Regions from separate parts of the Hydrogenophaga taeniospiralis genome, predicted to be linked through region 2. Evidence: riboswitches for the same ligand, from Rfam matches in the RefSeq annotation. Region 2 holds a riboswitch; the other holds the start of a gene.

Region 1 (6,402 bases), 850 kb from region 2:
CAGGTCGTCCATGTAGCGGAAGTAGGCGTCGCTGTTGAAGAAGTACTGGGTGATGCCCGAGTTCGCGCCGGCCCGGACCTTGGCCACGAACGCGTCCAGGTCGGCCTGCGGCGACTTGGCCTGCGGGTGGGTTTCCGGGTAGGCCGCCACCTCGATGTGGAACTGGTCGCCGGTTTCGGCGCGCACGAAGGCCACCAGATCGCTGGCGTAGCGGAACTCGCCGCCCAGGCCGTAGCCGCTGGGCAGATCGCCGCGCAGGGCCACCAGGCGGTGAATGCCGGCACCCGCATAGGCCGCGAGCCGCTCGCGGATGGACTCGCGCGACTGGCCGATGCAGCTCAGGTGCGGCGCCGCCGAGCAGCCCTCGGCCATGATCTCGGTCACGGCCTGCAGCGTGCCGTCCTGCGTGGAGCCGCCGGCGCCAAAGGTGACCGAGCAGAACTCGGGCTTGAGCGCGTAGAGCCGCTGGCGCACGGCGCGCAGCTTCTCGGCGCCGTCGGGTGTCTTGGGCGGAAAAAACTCGAAACTCAGTGGCAGAGCCATGGTGTTGCCTCAGTGGGGTGGCACGGGGCGCCGGCCTCAGACCGTGCGCCGCGCCCAGACAAAAAATTCGCGGTTGCCGTCACCGCCGGTGATGGCGCTTTCAAAATAGTCCTGCATCGCCAGCCCGTTGTCCAGGCAGGCCTGTTCGATTCGCTCGCGCACCCGTGCGTAGCTCGTGGCGCTCTTCACCAGGCCGCCCTTGCCGATGTGTTCGGGCTGCAGCTCGAACTGCGGCTTGACCAACATCAGCAAGTCGCCACCGCCTTTCAACAGCGGCACGATGGCCGGCCACACCAGGGTCTGCGAGATGAACGACAGGTCGCCCACGATCAGGTCGAACGGTGCCGCGGCGGCCTCGCCACCGGCTTGCGCCAGGTGCTCCGCCGTGAGTTCGCGGGCGTTGCATTTTTCGATGCAGACCACGCGCGCATCGCCGTGCAACTTGGGGTGCAGCTGACCCTGCCCGACATCGACGCCCACCACCTGCGCGGCGCCGCGCTGCAGCAGGCAGTCGGTGAAGCCACCGCTGCTCTGGCCCACGTCCAGACAACGCAGACCGGTCACATCGATGCCGCCGTGCAGGAGCGCGCCTTCCAGCTTCAGGCCGCCACGCGACACGAAACGCGACTCCGCCGTGTCCAGCAGCTCCAGCTCCACCGTCTCACGCAGTTCGTCGCCGTTTTTGGTGACGGCCTTCCAGTCGCCACCGGCCAGGCGCCAGCGCACGCCAGCGGCGATCAGCCGCTGGGCCTGCGAGCGCGAAGCGGCGAGGCCGCGTTCGACGAGAAGTTGATCAGCACGCATGAGCTGTAGATTTCCAGAGGAACCGCCACGTCAACGACACGCGGCCAGCGGCCGAAAGGCCACGCGCCGCCCCAGGGCGCCGCGGAACCGGCTTCGCCGGGCCGCCAGCGCCGCCCCCTGGGGAGTGACGCCGAAGGCGGCGCGGGGGGATCAATACCTATACGTGTCGGGCTTGTACGGGCCTTGCTTGGGCACGCCGATGTACGCCGCCTGCTCGTCGCTCAGCTCGCTCAGCATCGCGCCCACCTTCTTCAGGTGCAGGCGCGCGACCTTCTCGTCCAGGTGCTTGGGCAGCACGTAGACCTTGCCCACGTCGTAGCCTTCGGGGTGGGTGAACAGCTCGATCTGGGCGATGGTCTGGTTGGCGAAGCTCGACGACATCACGAAGCTGGGGTGGCCGGTGCCGCAGCCCAGGTTCACCAGCCGGCCCTTGGCCAGCAGGATGATCTTCTTGCCGTCCGGGAAGATCACGTGGTCCACCTGGGGCTTGATCTCTTCCCACTGGCACTTTTCTTCCAGCTTGGCGACCTGGATCTCGTTGTCGAAGTGGCCGATGTTGCAGACGATGGCCTGGTCCTTCATGGCGGCCATGTGCTCGAAGGTGATCACGTCGCGGTTGCCGGTGGTGGTCACGAAGATGTCGGCCTTGTCGGCGGCGTACTCCATGGTCACGACCTTGTAGCCTTCCATCGCGGCCTGCAGGGCGTTGATGGGGTCGATCTCGGTCACCCAGACCTGGGCGGAGAGGGCGCGCAGGGCCTGGGCCGAGCCCTTGCCCACGTCGCCGTAGCCGGCCACGCAAGCCACCTTGCCGGCGATCATCACGTCGGTGGCGCGCTTGATGCCGTCCACCAGGCTCTCGCGGCAGCCGTAGAGGTTGTCGAACTTGCTCTTGGTCACCGAGTCGTTCACGTTGATGGCGCGGAACAGCAGCGTGCCCTTGGCCGACATCTCCTTCAGGCGGTGCACGCCCGTGGTGGTCTCTTCGGTCACGCCGATGATCTGGGCGCTCTTGCGGCTGTACCAGGTGCTGTCCTCGGCCAGCTTGGCCTTGATGGCGGCGAACAGGATGCGCTCTTCTTCGCTGCCCGGGTGGGCCAGCACGGACAGGTCTTTTTCGGCGCGCTTGCCCAGATGCATCAGCAGCGTGGCGTCACCGCCGTCGTCCAGGATCATGTTCGGGCCTTCGCCTTCACTGCCCTTGGGGCCAAAGTCGAAGATGCGGTGGGTGTAGTCCCAGTAGTCGACCAGGGTCTCGCCCTTGACGGCGAACACCGGCGTGCCGGCGGCGGCGATGGCGGCAGCGGCGTGGTCCTGCGTGGAGAAGATGTTGCACGAGGCCCAGCGCACTTCGGCGCCCAGGGCCTGCAGGGTCTCGATCAGCACGGCCGTCTGGATGGTCATGTGCAGCGAGCCGGTGATGCGCGCGCCCTTGAGCGATTGCTTGGGCGCGAATTCTTCGCGGATGGCCATCAGACCGGGCATTTCGGTCTCGGCGATGCGGATTTCCTTGCGGCCCCAGTCGGCCAGGCCGATGTCGGTGATGGCGCAGTCGGTCAGATTGGCCGATGCAGCGGCGGCGGGAATGCGTGCGTTCATGGTTCGCTCCTGAGAAGGTTGAATGAACCACCCCACGCGCGAAACGGGAATAAAAAAGCCCATCGCACGGAAGTGGATGAGCGTCGTTGCATGGATTTCCGAGCCTCACGCCCCGCGCTGACCGGTGGTCAGGGGTGCGCTGCAACGCTCCTCGGATGGCAACGATTCTAACGCAGGCGCCCGTTTTGGCTATCTGCGAAACTGGCGGGCCTTTATGACCCATCCCCCGCTATCCGACTGGCCGCTGGCCGAGCGCGCGCGCATCCACGGCGTGCTCACCGACATCGACGACACGCTCACCACCGAGGGCGTGATCACGCCCGACGCCCTGGCCGCCCTGCACGCGCTGCGCGCCGCCGGCCTGCCGGTGTTCGCCATCACCGGGCGCCCGGCGGGCTGGAGCGAGGCCTTTGCCCTGGCCTGGCCGGTGAACGCCATCGTGGCGGAGAACGGTGCCGTGGCGCTGTGGCGCGGCGCCGATGGCGCGCTGTGCAAGGCCTGGCTGCAGGACGAGGCCACCCGCCGCGCGAACTTCGCGCAACTGCAGGCGGTGGCGCAAAACATCCTGACCACACTGCCACACACCCGCTTGTCGCAGGACAGCCCGGGGCGCGAGACCGACATCGCCATCGACCACAGCGAGTTCGCCCACCTGGACGACGCGTCGATCCACGCGGTGGTGCGCCTCATGCGGGCCGGTGGCCTGAACGCCACGGTCAGCTCCATCCACATCAACGGCTGGATCGGCGGACACGACAAGCTCGCCGGCGCGCGATGGATCGTGCGCAGCCACCTGGCGGTCGAGCTCGACGCCGAGCTCGACCGCTGGGTCTACGTGGGCGACTCCACCAACGACGCGCGCATGTTCGGCCACTTTGCGCACAGCGTGGGCGTGGCCAACGTGGCGCGCTTCTGGGACCAGCTGACGCACCGCCCGCGCTACGTGACGCCAGGCGAACGCGGCGCGGGCTTCGCCGAGCTGGCACACGCTGTGCTCACCGCGAAGGCGATCGCATGATCGAACACCCGCTGCCGCCCGGCCACGGCGGCTCGCCCCTGCCCGCCGCCGCCCCGGCCCGTGCCCGGCTCGGCCTGGTGGCCATCTTCGGCGCCACCTTCTTCGAGCTGGTGGGCTATTTCATGCTGCTGCCGCTGCTGCTGTTGCGGCTCAAGGGCGACGGCGTGTCCACCACGCTGGCCGGGCTGTTCGCGGCCAGCGGCTGGGTGGGCGTGTTTCTCATCACGCCGTTCGCCTCGGCCATCACCCAGCGGCTCGGGCGCCGGCCCACGCTGTGGCTGTCGGCGCTGATCCCGGTGATCTCCACCACCGGCTTTCTGCTCACCGACTGGCTGCCCGCGTGGTTCGTGCTGGACTTCATCGCCGGCGCGGCCTCGGGCCTGCGCTGGGTGCTGGCCGAGGCGGTGGTGGCCGAGTTCGCGCCGCCCCTGAAGCGCGGCCGCATGGTGGGCCTGTTCGAGACCATGGTGGGCACCACCTTCGTGATCGGCCCTGCCCTGCTCGCCGTGCTGGGGCCGCAGAACCCGGCGGCGCTGTGGCTGGTGCTGGCCAGCCTGTTCATCGGCCTGCTGTGGAGCCTGGCGATCCCTCCGCTGCCGCGCGCGGTCGACGCCCACAGCGCGCGCGTGGGCCTGCACGGCGTGTGGCATGCGCTGCGCGCGCACCCGCTGATCATGGCGGTGGGCTTCGTCGGTGGTTTCTTCGAAAGCGGGCTCACCTCCATCCTGCCGCTGTACGGCCTGAGCCTGGGTCTGGGCGTCGCGGCGGCGGCCTTGCTGGTCTCGGCCAGCGGCCTGGGCAGCGCACTCATGATGCTGCCCGCCGGCCTGCTGGCCGATCGGCTGGGCGGCCTCCCGCGCTGGGGCGGCGCCCACCGCGCGCGGCTGGCGATCATGCGCGCCTGCGCGCTGGTCACGCTGGCGGCCACGGCGCTCATTCCCTTCGTGGCCGGCACGCCCTGGCTGGCGGCGGCGGTGGCCTTCTTCTGGGGCGGCGCGGGTGGCAGCCTTTACACGCTGGCGATGATCGACATCGGCTCGCGCGAAGAGGGCATCACCCTGGTCAACAGCACCGCCGTGCTGGTGCTGTCGTACACCCTGGGCGGCGTGCTCGCCCCGGCCCTGGGCGCGGCCATGCTGGATTGGGCGCCGGTGCTCGGCTTCCCCGCGCTGCTACTGGCCGTGGCCGGGCCGGGCTGGTGGCTGTTGCGCAGGGAAAGCCGCTCTTCAAGGCCTCTGAGAAGCGCCTGAAGCAACACCAGACCAGGCCAGCGCGGAACTGGCTCCGCCAGGCCGCAGCTGATGGCCGCCGTGCAACGAAAGCCCCCTCAAAGCCTCAGAGCACCGCCCGAAGCAACGCCAACCCAGGCCAGCGCGGAACTGGCTCCGCCAGGCCGCAGCTGGCGCCCCCCGGGGGGGGGGTGACGCCGAAGGCGGCGCAGGGGGGGACCGTTCAAGGCGCAGCGGTCGGAGCGCTCGCCGCCCGCGGTGCCGGATCGTCCGAAGGCGCCGGTGCGGGCGCGGGTTTGTTCGCGCCGTCGAACACGCGGTCGGCCACACCGCCACCGATCCACATGCCCGCCAGCGTGACCCAGGCCGTGAGCGCGAAGATCGCGCCGCCCGTCATGCCCGCGCCCACGGCGCAGCCCCCCGCCAGCATGGAGCCAAAGCCCATCAGGATGGCGCCGACGATGTAGCGCGGCATGGTGTAGCCGCCGCCGAAGCCTTCGAGCTTCCAGTCGCCCCCCACCAGGGCGCCCACCAGCGAGCCGAGAAACACCCCCGGCATCAGGCCCAGGCCAAAAGTCCAGGGTTCGCCGGGCGCGCTGAGCACCCGCATCAGCCACTCGGCCGAGGGGCCGCTGAAGGTCAGGCCCTGGATCTGCACCGGTTCGAAGGAATGCGCCATCACCTGGTAGGTGCCGGCCCAGGCCAGCGCCACCATCAGCCCGGTGCCGATGCCGCCGGCCCACTTCCAGAAGCCCCAGCCACTGCGGTAGGCGAAAAACAGCGCGGTCACCAGCCAGACCATGCCGAACGCCAGGCCGTCCCAGGGCCCGGCCCCGACCAGCGCGAGCAGGCTGCGCGAGGGGCCACCGTCCACCACCCACCAGGTCGACACGGTTTCGCGCCAGGGCGCGAGCACGCCGTTGAGCGAGGCCTGTGCCGTGACCGCGAAGATCAGCCCCGAGAGCAGCGCGCGCAGGTTGCCGTTGGCCGACAACACCAGCAGCCGGCTCGCGCAGCCGCGCGTCATGACCATGCCCACGCCGAAGATCAAACCGCCCAGCAGCGCGCCTGAGAGGCTGCCGCGCGCCGAGAGCTGGCGCGCCGTGCTCACGTCCAGCAGCCCGGACAGCACCAGCAGCTGCGCGGCCACCACGGCGGTTGCGAACGCCAGCAGCCACACGGTGAGCTTGTCGCCGAAGCGGCCGTGCC
Region 2 (6,402 bases):
GCAAGTAGGCCTTGACGGTGGTCACGGGAGCGGTGGGTTCGAGGGTGTCGGTGGAGGACATGAAGTTTCCTGAAGGGTGAAAAACGGAGTTGAAAAAGAAGGCGGTTCAGGCCGCCAGCGCCAGGCTGGCGGGCTTGCTGGACTTGGCAACCGGCAGGCCGGTTTCGATGGGCAGGCTCGGGTCGCGCGACCACTCGTTCCACGAGCCGAAGTACATGCGCACGTCCGAGAACCCAGCCTGCTTGAGCGCCAGGAAGCTGTTGGAAGCGCGTGCGCCCTTGAAGCAATACAGATAGACCGTGTCGTCCGGCGCGATGCCGGCGGTGGCGCATTCGGCCTTCACTTCGTCCGGCGTCTTGAACACCGGGCCCTGGGCCGAGGGCTTCATGAAGCGGTACCACTCGATCCACTTCGCGCCCGGCAGGCGGCCCTTGCGCGGCGCGAAGTCCTTGCCGTAGGGGCTGGAGCTGTCGCCGATCCACTCGTCCACGTCGCGCACGTCGAGCAGCACGGTGCTGGTGCCCAGCGCGGCCTGCACATCGGCCTGGGTCAGCATCACGTCGCTCATCGGCAGCTCGGGGAAGGTGGCGGGCACGGGCGTGGCCGCTTCGGTGGAGATGGGCAGGCCGGCCGCCTTCCAGGCGCTGAAGCCGCCGTTGAGCACCTTGATCTTGGGGTAGCCCAGCCAGGTGAGCAGGTAATAGCCGCGGCACGACTGGCCGTAGCCGCTGTTCATCGCGTCTTCGTAAAACACGGCCGTCTCGGCGCCCGACAAGCCGGCCTTGCCCAGCGCGTCGGTAAAGGTGGCCTTGAGCGCCTGCAGGCCCTCGGGCGTGGAGGTGGCGAGAAAGGTGAACACCTCGCGCAGGTTCACCGCGCCGGGAATGTGGCCTGCGGCAAAGGTGTCGGCGTCGCGCGTGTCGATGATCACCACCGGTTCGGCGGCTTGCAGCGTGGCGAGTTGATCGGGTGCGATCAGGGTGGCTTCAATGCTCATGGGGACCTCTTGAAAAGGGCAAAGGCAGGATGGCCTGGGTGCTCTTTTGCAACGGTCGTGCCAGGGCGGCGCGCAGTTAGGTCAACGTGCGGAAGCTGTTGATTTTTATGGATTTATGGAGATTTGCGCAGAAGTTCGCCGGGGATGCCGCTGCTGGCGATTGCCACTGTGTCGACACAATGTCAACACAGTGGCGGTGCTTCAAGGTGCTTTCGGTTGGGGGCTGGGGTTTGTTGTTTGGGGCTCGAGGGCAATGCCAGGATTCGACCCGTAGCGGTCTTCCGGCAATGGCTCTCATAGCAGTCATCCCGGTTGCAGCGGTCAGCAGGTTCTGACATTGCAACTGCGTGCTTCCCAGTAAACTGCCCAACGGCTCGCGCGCCCGATCTGTCAAGCCGCTCAGGCACAGAGACACCAATCGGGTTTGTCGGATCTGTTAAACCTGTTCATTCAATCGGTATGTGACGCTACTGCGTTGATTTCAAATGCATTTTGGAATGTCATGAGACTTTGTTTAACGGCAGCGGTTGTGGGTATCCGGCGATTTGCCGTTTAAATCAAAGTTAAACGTCATGCAACTGCACGAAGTTATCGCTGGGCTGAGTGAGTGTTCGGACGAAACCTTGATTTTTGCCGAGCGCGTAGACGGTCAGTTTCGCTCAGGGTCGGCTGCAGTTGCGCTTGTACTGTCTGAGGCTGAACTTTCCCGCCCATGGCGCGAAGTCGCCGCCGAACGAGCTCCTGGCATGGAGTATTTTTTGGAGGCGTCAATCGTTCTAGAGATGCTGACTGAATGGCGGGTTAACCAGTCGATACAACTGCTGGACCTTCCTTCATTAGTCGAGAGAATTATTTACTATGCTGAAAATGACGTTTAACACTTCGGCCCACACGGACAAGCAACATCAGGTTGCCGCTTCGCGGCGTGTATTGTTCGCCGTTGGCCTCCAACGTTGGGCGCTCTTATGACGGTCCCGCAAAAGTTAATTGATGATTTCGAGCAGCTAAGAGAGTGCCTAATCAATGTGCGGCGAGACTACAACACGTATAACGCCCTCTACTGCGATGAGAACAGATCGCTGCTGACAGCTATTGCCCCCACCTTCTTCACTGACGTTGCTGAAATCCTGCAACGCGACTGGATTCTCCAGGTGGTCAAACTGATAGACCCTGCTGTCACTGCGGTCCGCGGGAAAGACAGAGAGAACCTCACCGTTCAACTCTTAAACCAACAGCTTGAAGACGAATCCCTATTAACTGATGAGATTCGCAGCAGAGCGAAAGCCATCCTTGACTATGGAGAACTTCTGAAGCCAGCTCGACACCGAATCCTTGCACACCGAGATCGGGAATGCCATTTCAAAGGCATTGCCATGGGGGCATCAACAAATGAGCAGCTGAAAGAGTTTGTGCAAAACATACAGGACTACAGCGACTTTGTTGGCATCCAAATCGGTGTGGGACCCTTGGACTTCTCGTCATCGGGCTGCAAAGGGGATGTCTATGACCTTCTCCAGTATTTGCGAAAATCTCAACGCGCCCAACCCATCATTCCACCGGACGCTGCGCGATGAGGCCGCGCAGCGCCGGTGAATTCAAACGTTTGACGGCATGAGCGACGTGCGCACACAGATTTCCGCGCTAGCCGATGGAATGGCAGACCTTTGTCAGGACATTAGCGTCCGCGATGACAAACAGCGCGGCCCATTTGTCTTGGCGTTTGGGCTCAAGAACGTACACTCACTCGAGCTCCGCAAAGTCGAGGATGGGTTTGAGCTGGAGCTATGGCATGGAGCGACATACGACGTCGAATTCGTGGCGGATAGCTTGCGGCTCAAGACGCCCGGTGAGGCGCTTGAGCGCGCGCGAGGGTGGCTGAAAAATGATGCCGTCAACATCTCGCTGGAGCAGACGCGTGAGGGATAAAGGGCCAAGCTCAGACAGCGGCGTGCGCGCCGCTCAGCGCAACCGGTGAACGGCGGCGTTACCGAATGAGCGATGGCCGCTCCTGGCCAATGAGCAACATGCGCGCCCCTCGGCACGCAACCAGTTCGACCCGTCGTCTATCCGCAAACCAAGTCGTCAGCATCCAGCGCCGGCGGGCGCATCAGGTCTTCGTCGATGCCCATGACCGCGCTGGCCCGTTCGACGGCCCGCCACAACAAGCGCGGCATCTTCAAAATTTCGTCAGGCGTGTCGGCCTGTGCGATCCAGCTGCTGATCTGTTGGTGCTCATCGGGGGTCAGCAATGCCAGGTTCAGCATCTCGTCAATGGTTTTCATGGCGGCTTCTGTCAAATCTTGGGGAACAGCGCTGATGCTGTCACACATCCCGAGCGCTGGCTTTCACGGCCACCTTTCACCCCGGTCTTCACCGCAACCCCGCCTTGCGCAGCCGGTAGCCAAACTGCCGAAGCGTGAGCCCCAGGCTTTGCGCCGCACGCGACTGGTTGCCTTGGTGGCGGGTCAGCGCGTCTTGCAGCGTCTGGGCGTTGTGTGAGCCAGCGCTCTGGTAGTCGCGCACCAGCCCTGCGCCTGCGGGCAGGGCGGGCGGGATCGGTGCCGAGGCTGGCGCGGGGCGGGCATCGCCCAGCGCCTCGGGCATGAAGCGCTCCAGCGCCGCGGCCGTCACCAGCGTGTGGTCGGCCAGCAGCACCAGGCGCTCGATCAGGTTGCCCAGCTCGCGGATGTTGCCGGGCCAGTCGTGCGCCTCCAGCCGCGCCAGCGCGTCGGGCGCGAGGTTGACGTTGCGCTGGTGCGCCTGGTTGGCGCGGCTCACGAAATGCAGCGCCAGCGCGCGCACGTCTTCGCGCCGCTCGCGCAGGCTGGGCAGGCGGATCGGGATCACGTTGAGGCGGTAATACAGGTCCTGCCGGAAGCCGCCGGCCTGCACCTCGCGCGCCAGGTCGCGGTTGGTGGCCGCGACCAGCCGCACGTCGATGCGGATCTCGCGCGTGCCGCCCAGGCGCACCAGCGTGCCTTCCTGCAGCGTGCGCAGCAGCTTGCTCTGCATGGCCAGCGGCAGCTCGCCGATCTCGTCCAGAAAGATGGTGCCGCTGTTGGCCTGCTCGAACCAGCCCGCGCGCGCCGTGCTCGCGCCGGTGAAGGCGCCGCGCTCGTAGCCGAACAGTTCGGACTCGAACAGCGTGTCGGGAATGGCCGAGCAGTTGACCTTGATGAAGGGCTGGTCGCGCCGGCCGCTGGCCAGGTGCACCGCGCGGGCAAACAGCTCCTTGCCGGTGCCCGACTCGCCCAGCAGCAGCACCGTGGCCTGCGACTGCGAGACGCGCTCCAGCTCGCCCAGCGCCCGCAGCAGCGCGGGCGAGCGGCCGATCAGCCCGTAGCGCGCGCTGCCCAGGTCGATCGCACGCTCCAGCGCCTCGTTGCGCGCGGCCAGCTGGCGCCGCTCTTCGGCCACCAGCTGCTCCAGCTGCAGCAGCTGGCCGGCCAGCGTGGCCAGGATGCGCAGCAGCGCCAGGTCGTCGTTCAGGTGCCGCTGGCGGCTGCGGATGCGGTGGCAGGCCAGCACGCCCACGGTGGCGCCGTTGACCTCGATCGGCAGCGCGATGAAGGCCACGGTCTGCGGCGGCAGCTGGGCGCGCGCCACGGTGCGAAAGAGGAACAAGGGCTCGGCGTCCACGTCCTGCACGATGGCCGGCAGGCCGCTGGCCAGCACGCGGCCGGTGATGCCCTCGCCCCAGCGGAACACGCCGCGCGCCGCCTCTTCGGCGGTGAGGCCGTAGGCGTGGCGAATGGAGGCGGTGCGCTCCGCGCCCGGCGCCGCCTCGTCGGCCAGCACCATGCGCCCCCGGTTCAGGCCCAGCAGCTCGCTCATCAAATGCAGCATCTCGCGCAACACAAAAGCCGGCGCCAGGCTGCGGCCCACGAGCTTCATCACCTCGCGCATGAGCAGCAGCTCCTGGGCGTGCCAGTCGGTGCCGGGGGTGTCGGGGTCTGTGCGGTGGGGTGGCATGGGCGTGGAGTGGTTGGCGGGAGCACAAGCAAACATCGCACCAGTGCCGTGCCTGGCGCCGTTGGCGGCTAAAATCACCCCCTCTCAAGGAGCGCTGCAGCGCCGGGGGCATCGGCCAGATGCCCGCACCCGGTGTCAGGCTTGAGACGTCGGGGCCACACGGCCCTGGCTGGTCGTACAGACCCCCAACGGCGCTCACCAGTTTTTGCCCGCAACCCTGGTGAGCCTCATGTCCGTTGTTTCCGATTCCACCGTTTCCGCCCCGTCCCACGCCGCCGCCGTGCCGCCCATGCTGCTGTCCGGCCTGGAGCCGCTGCGCATTGGCGCAGGCAGCCTGTTCGTGAACGTGGGCGAACGCACCAACGTCACCGGCTCCAAGGCCTTCGCCCGCATGATCCTGAACGGCGAGTACGAGCAGGCGCTGGCCGTGGCGCGCCAGCAGGTGGAGAACGGCGCGCAGGTGATCGACATCAACATGGACGAGGCCATGCTCGACAGCAAGGCCGCGATGGTGAAGTTCCTGAACCTGATCGCGGGCGAGCCCGACATCGCGCGCGTGCCGGTGATGGTGGACAGCTCCAAGTGGGAGGTGATCGAAGCCGGCCTGCGCTGCGTGCAGGGCAAGGGCGTCGTCAACTCGATCAGCATGAAAGAAGGCGTGGACGAGTTCAAGCGCCAGGCGCGGCTGGTGAAGCGCTACGGCGCGGCGGCCGTGGTGATGGCCTTCGACGAAAAGGGCCAGGCCGACACCTACGAGCGCAAGGTCGAGATCTGCGAGCGCGCCTACCGCATCCTGGTGGACGAGGTGGGCTTCCCGCCCGAAGACATCATCTTCGACCCCAACATCTTCGCCATCGCCACCGGCATCGAAGAGCACAACAACTACGCGGTCGATTTCATCAACGCCACGCGCTGGATCAAGCAGCACCTGCCGGGCGCCAAGGTGAGCGGCGGCGTGTCCAACGTGTCGTTCAGCTTCCGCGGCAACGACCCGGTGCGCGAGGCGATCCACACCGTGTTCCTGTACCACGCGATCCAGGCCGGCATGGACATGGGCATCGTCAACGCGGGCATGGTGGGCGTGTACGACGAGCTGGAGCCTGAACTGCGCGAGCGTGTTGAGGACGTGGTGCTGAACCGCCGCCCAGACGCCGGCGAGCGCCTGGTGGAGGTGGCCGAGACCGCCAAGAGCGGTGCCAAGGACGAGAGCAAGAAGAACGAGTGGCGTGCGCTGCCGATCCGCGAGCGCCTGAGCCACGCGCTGGTGCGCGGCATGAACGAGTTCATCAGCGAAGACACCGAAGAGATGTGGCGCGAGATCGAGCGCGAGGGCGGGCGCCCGCTCAACGTGATCGAAGGCCCGCTGATGGACGGCATGAACGTGGTCGGCGACCTGTTTGGCCAGGGCAAGATGTTCCTGCCCCAGGTGGTGA

The links. A riboswitch is a leader RNA that binds a small molecule or an ion and turns the genes downstream of it on or off. The one in region 2 is predicted to bind S-adenosylhomocysteine.
Region 1: another riboswitch for S-adenosylhomocysteine. It lies ahead of ahcY (adenosylhomocysteinase); the one in region 2 lies ahead of metH (methionine synthase).

What each region holds. Positions count from the first base shown of each region.
Region 1 is NZ_JAHBAG010000001.1:78,991-85,392, forward strand. It holds gene metF (methylenetetrahydrofolate reductase [NAD(P)H]) at 1-543, opposite strand, end outside; gene KIH07_RS00340 (TlyA family RNA methyltransferase) at 580-1,347, opposite strand; gene ahcY (adenosylhomocysteinase) at 1,498-2,946, opposite strand; S-adenosyl-L-homocysteine riboswitch at 3,018-3,105, opposite strand; gene KIH07_RS00350 (HAD-IIB family hydrolase) at 3,161-3,964, shown strand; gene KIH07_RS00355 (MFS transporter) at 3,961-5,214, shown strand; gene KIH07_RS00360 (YeeE/YedE family protein) at 5,417-6,402, opposite strand, start outside.
Region 2 is NZ_JAHBAG010000001.1:924,058-930,459, forward strand. It holds gene KIH07_RS04480 (OsmC family protein) at 1-61, opposite strand, end outside; gene KIH07_RS04485 (sulfurtransferase) at 107-997, opposite strand; gene KIH07_RS04490 (hypothetical protein) at 1,570-1,875, shown strand; gene KIH07_RS04495 (hypothetical protein) at 1,963-2,571, shown strand; gene KIH07_RS04500 (hypothetical protein) at 2,609-2,923, shown strand; gene KIH07_RS04505 (hypothetical protein) at 3,061-3,279, opposite strand; gene KIH07_RS04510 (sigma 54-interacting transcriptional regulator) at 3,368-4,969, opposite strand; S-adenosyl-L-homocysteine riboswitch at 5,050-5,173, shown strand; gene metH (methionine synthase) at 5,199-6,402, shown strand, end outside.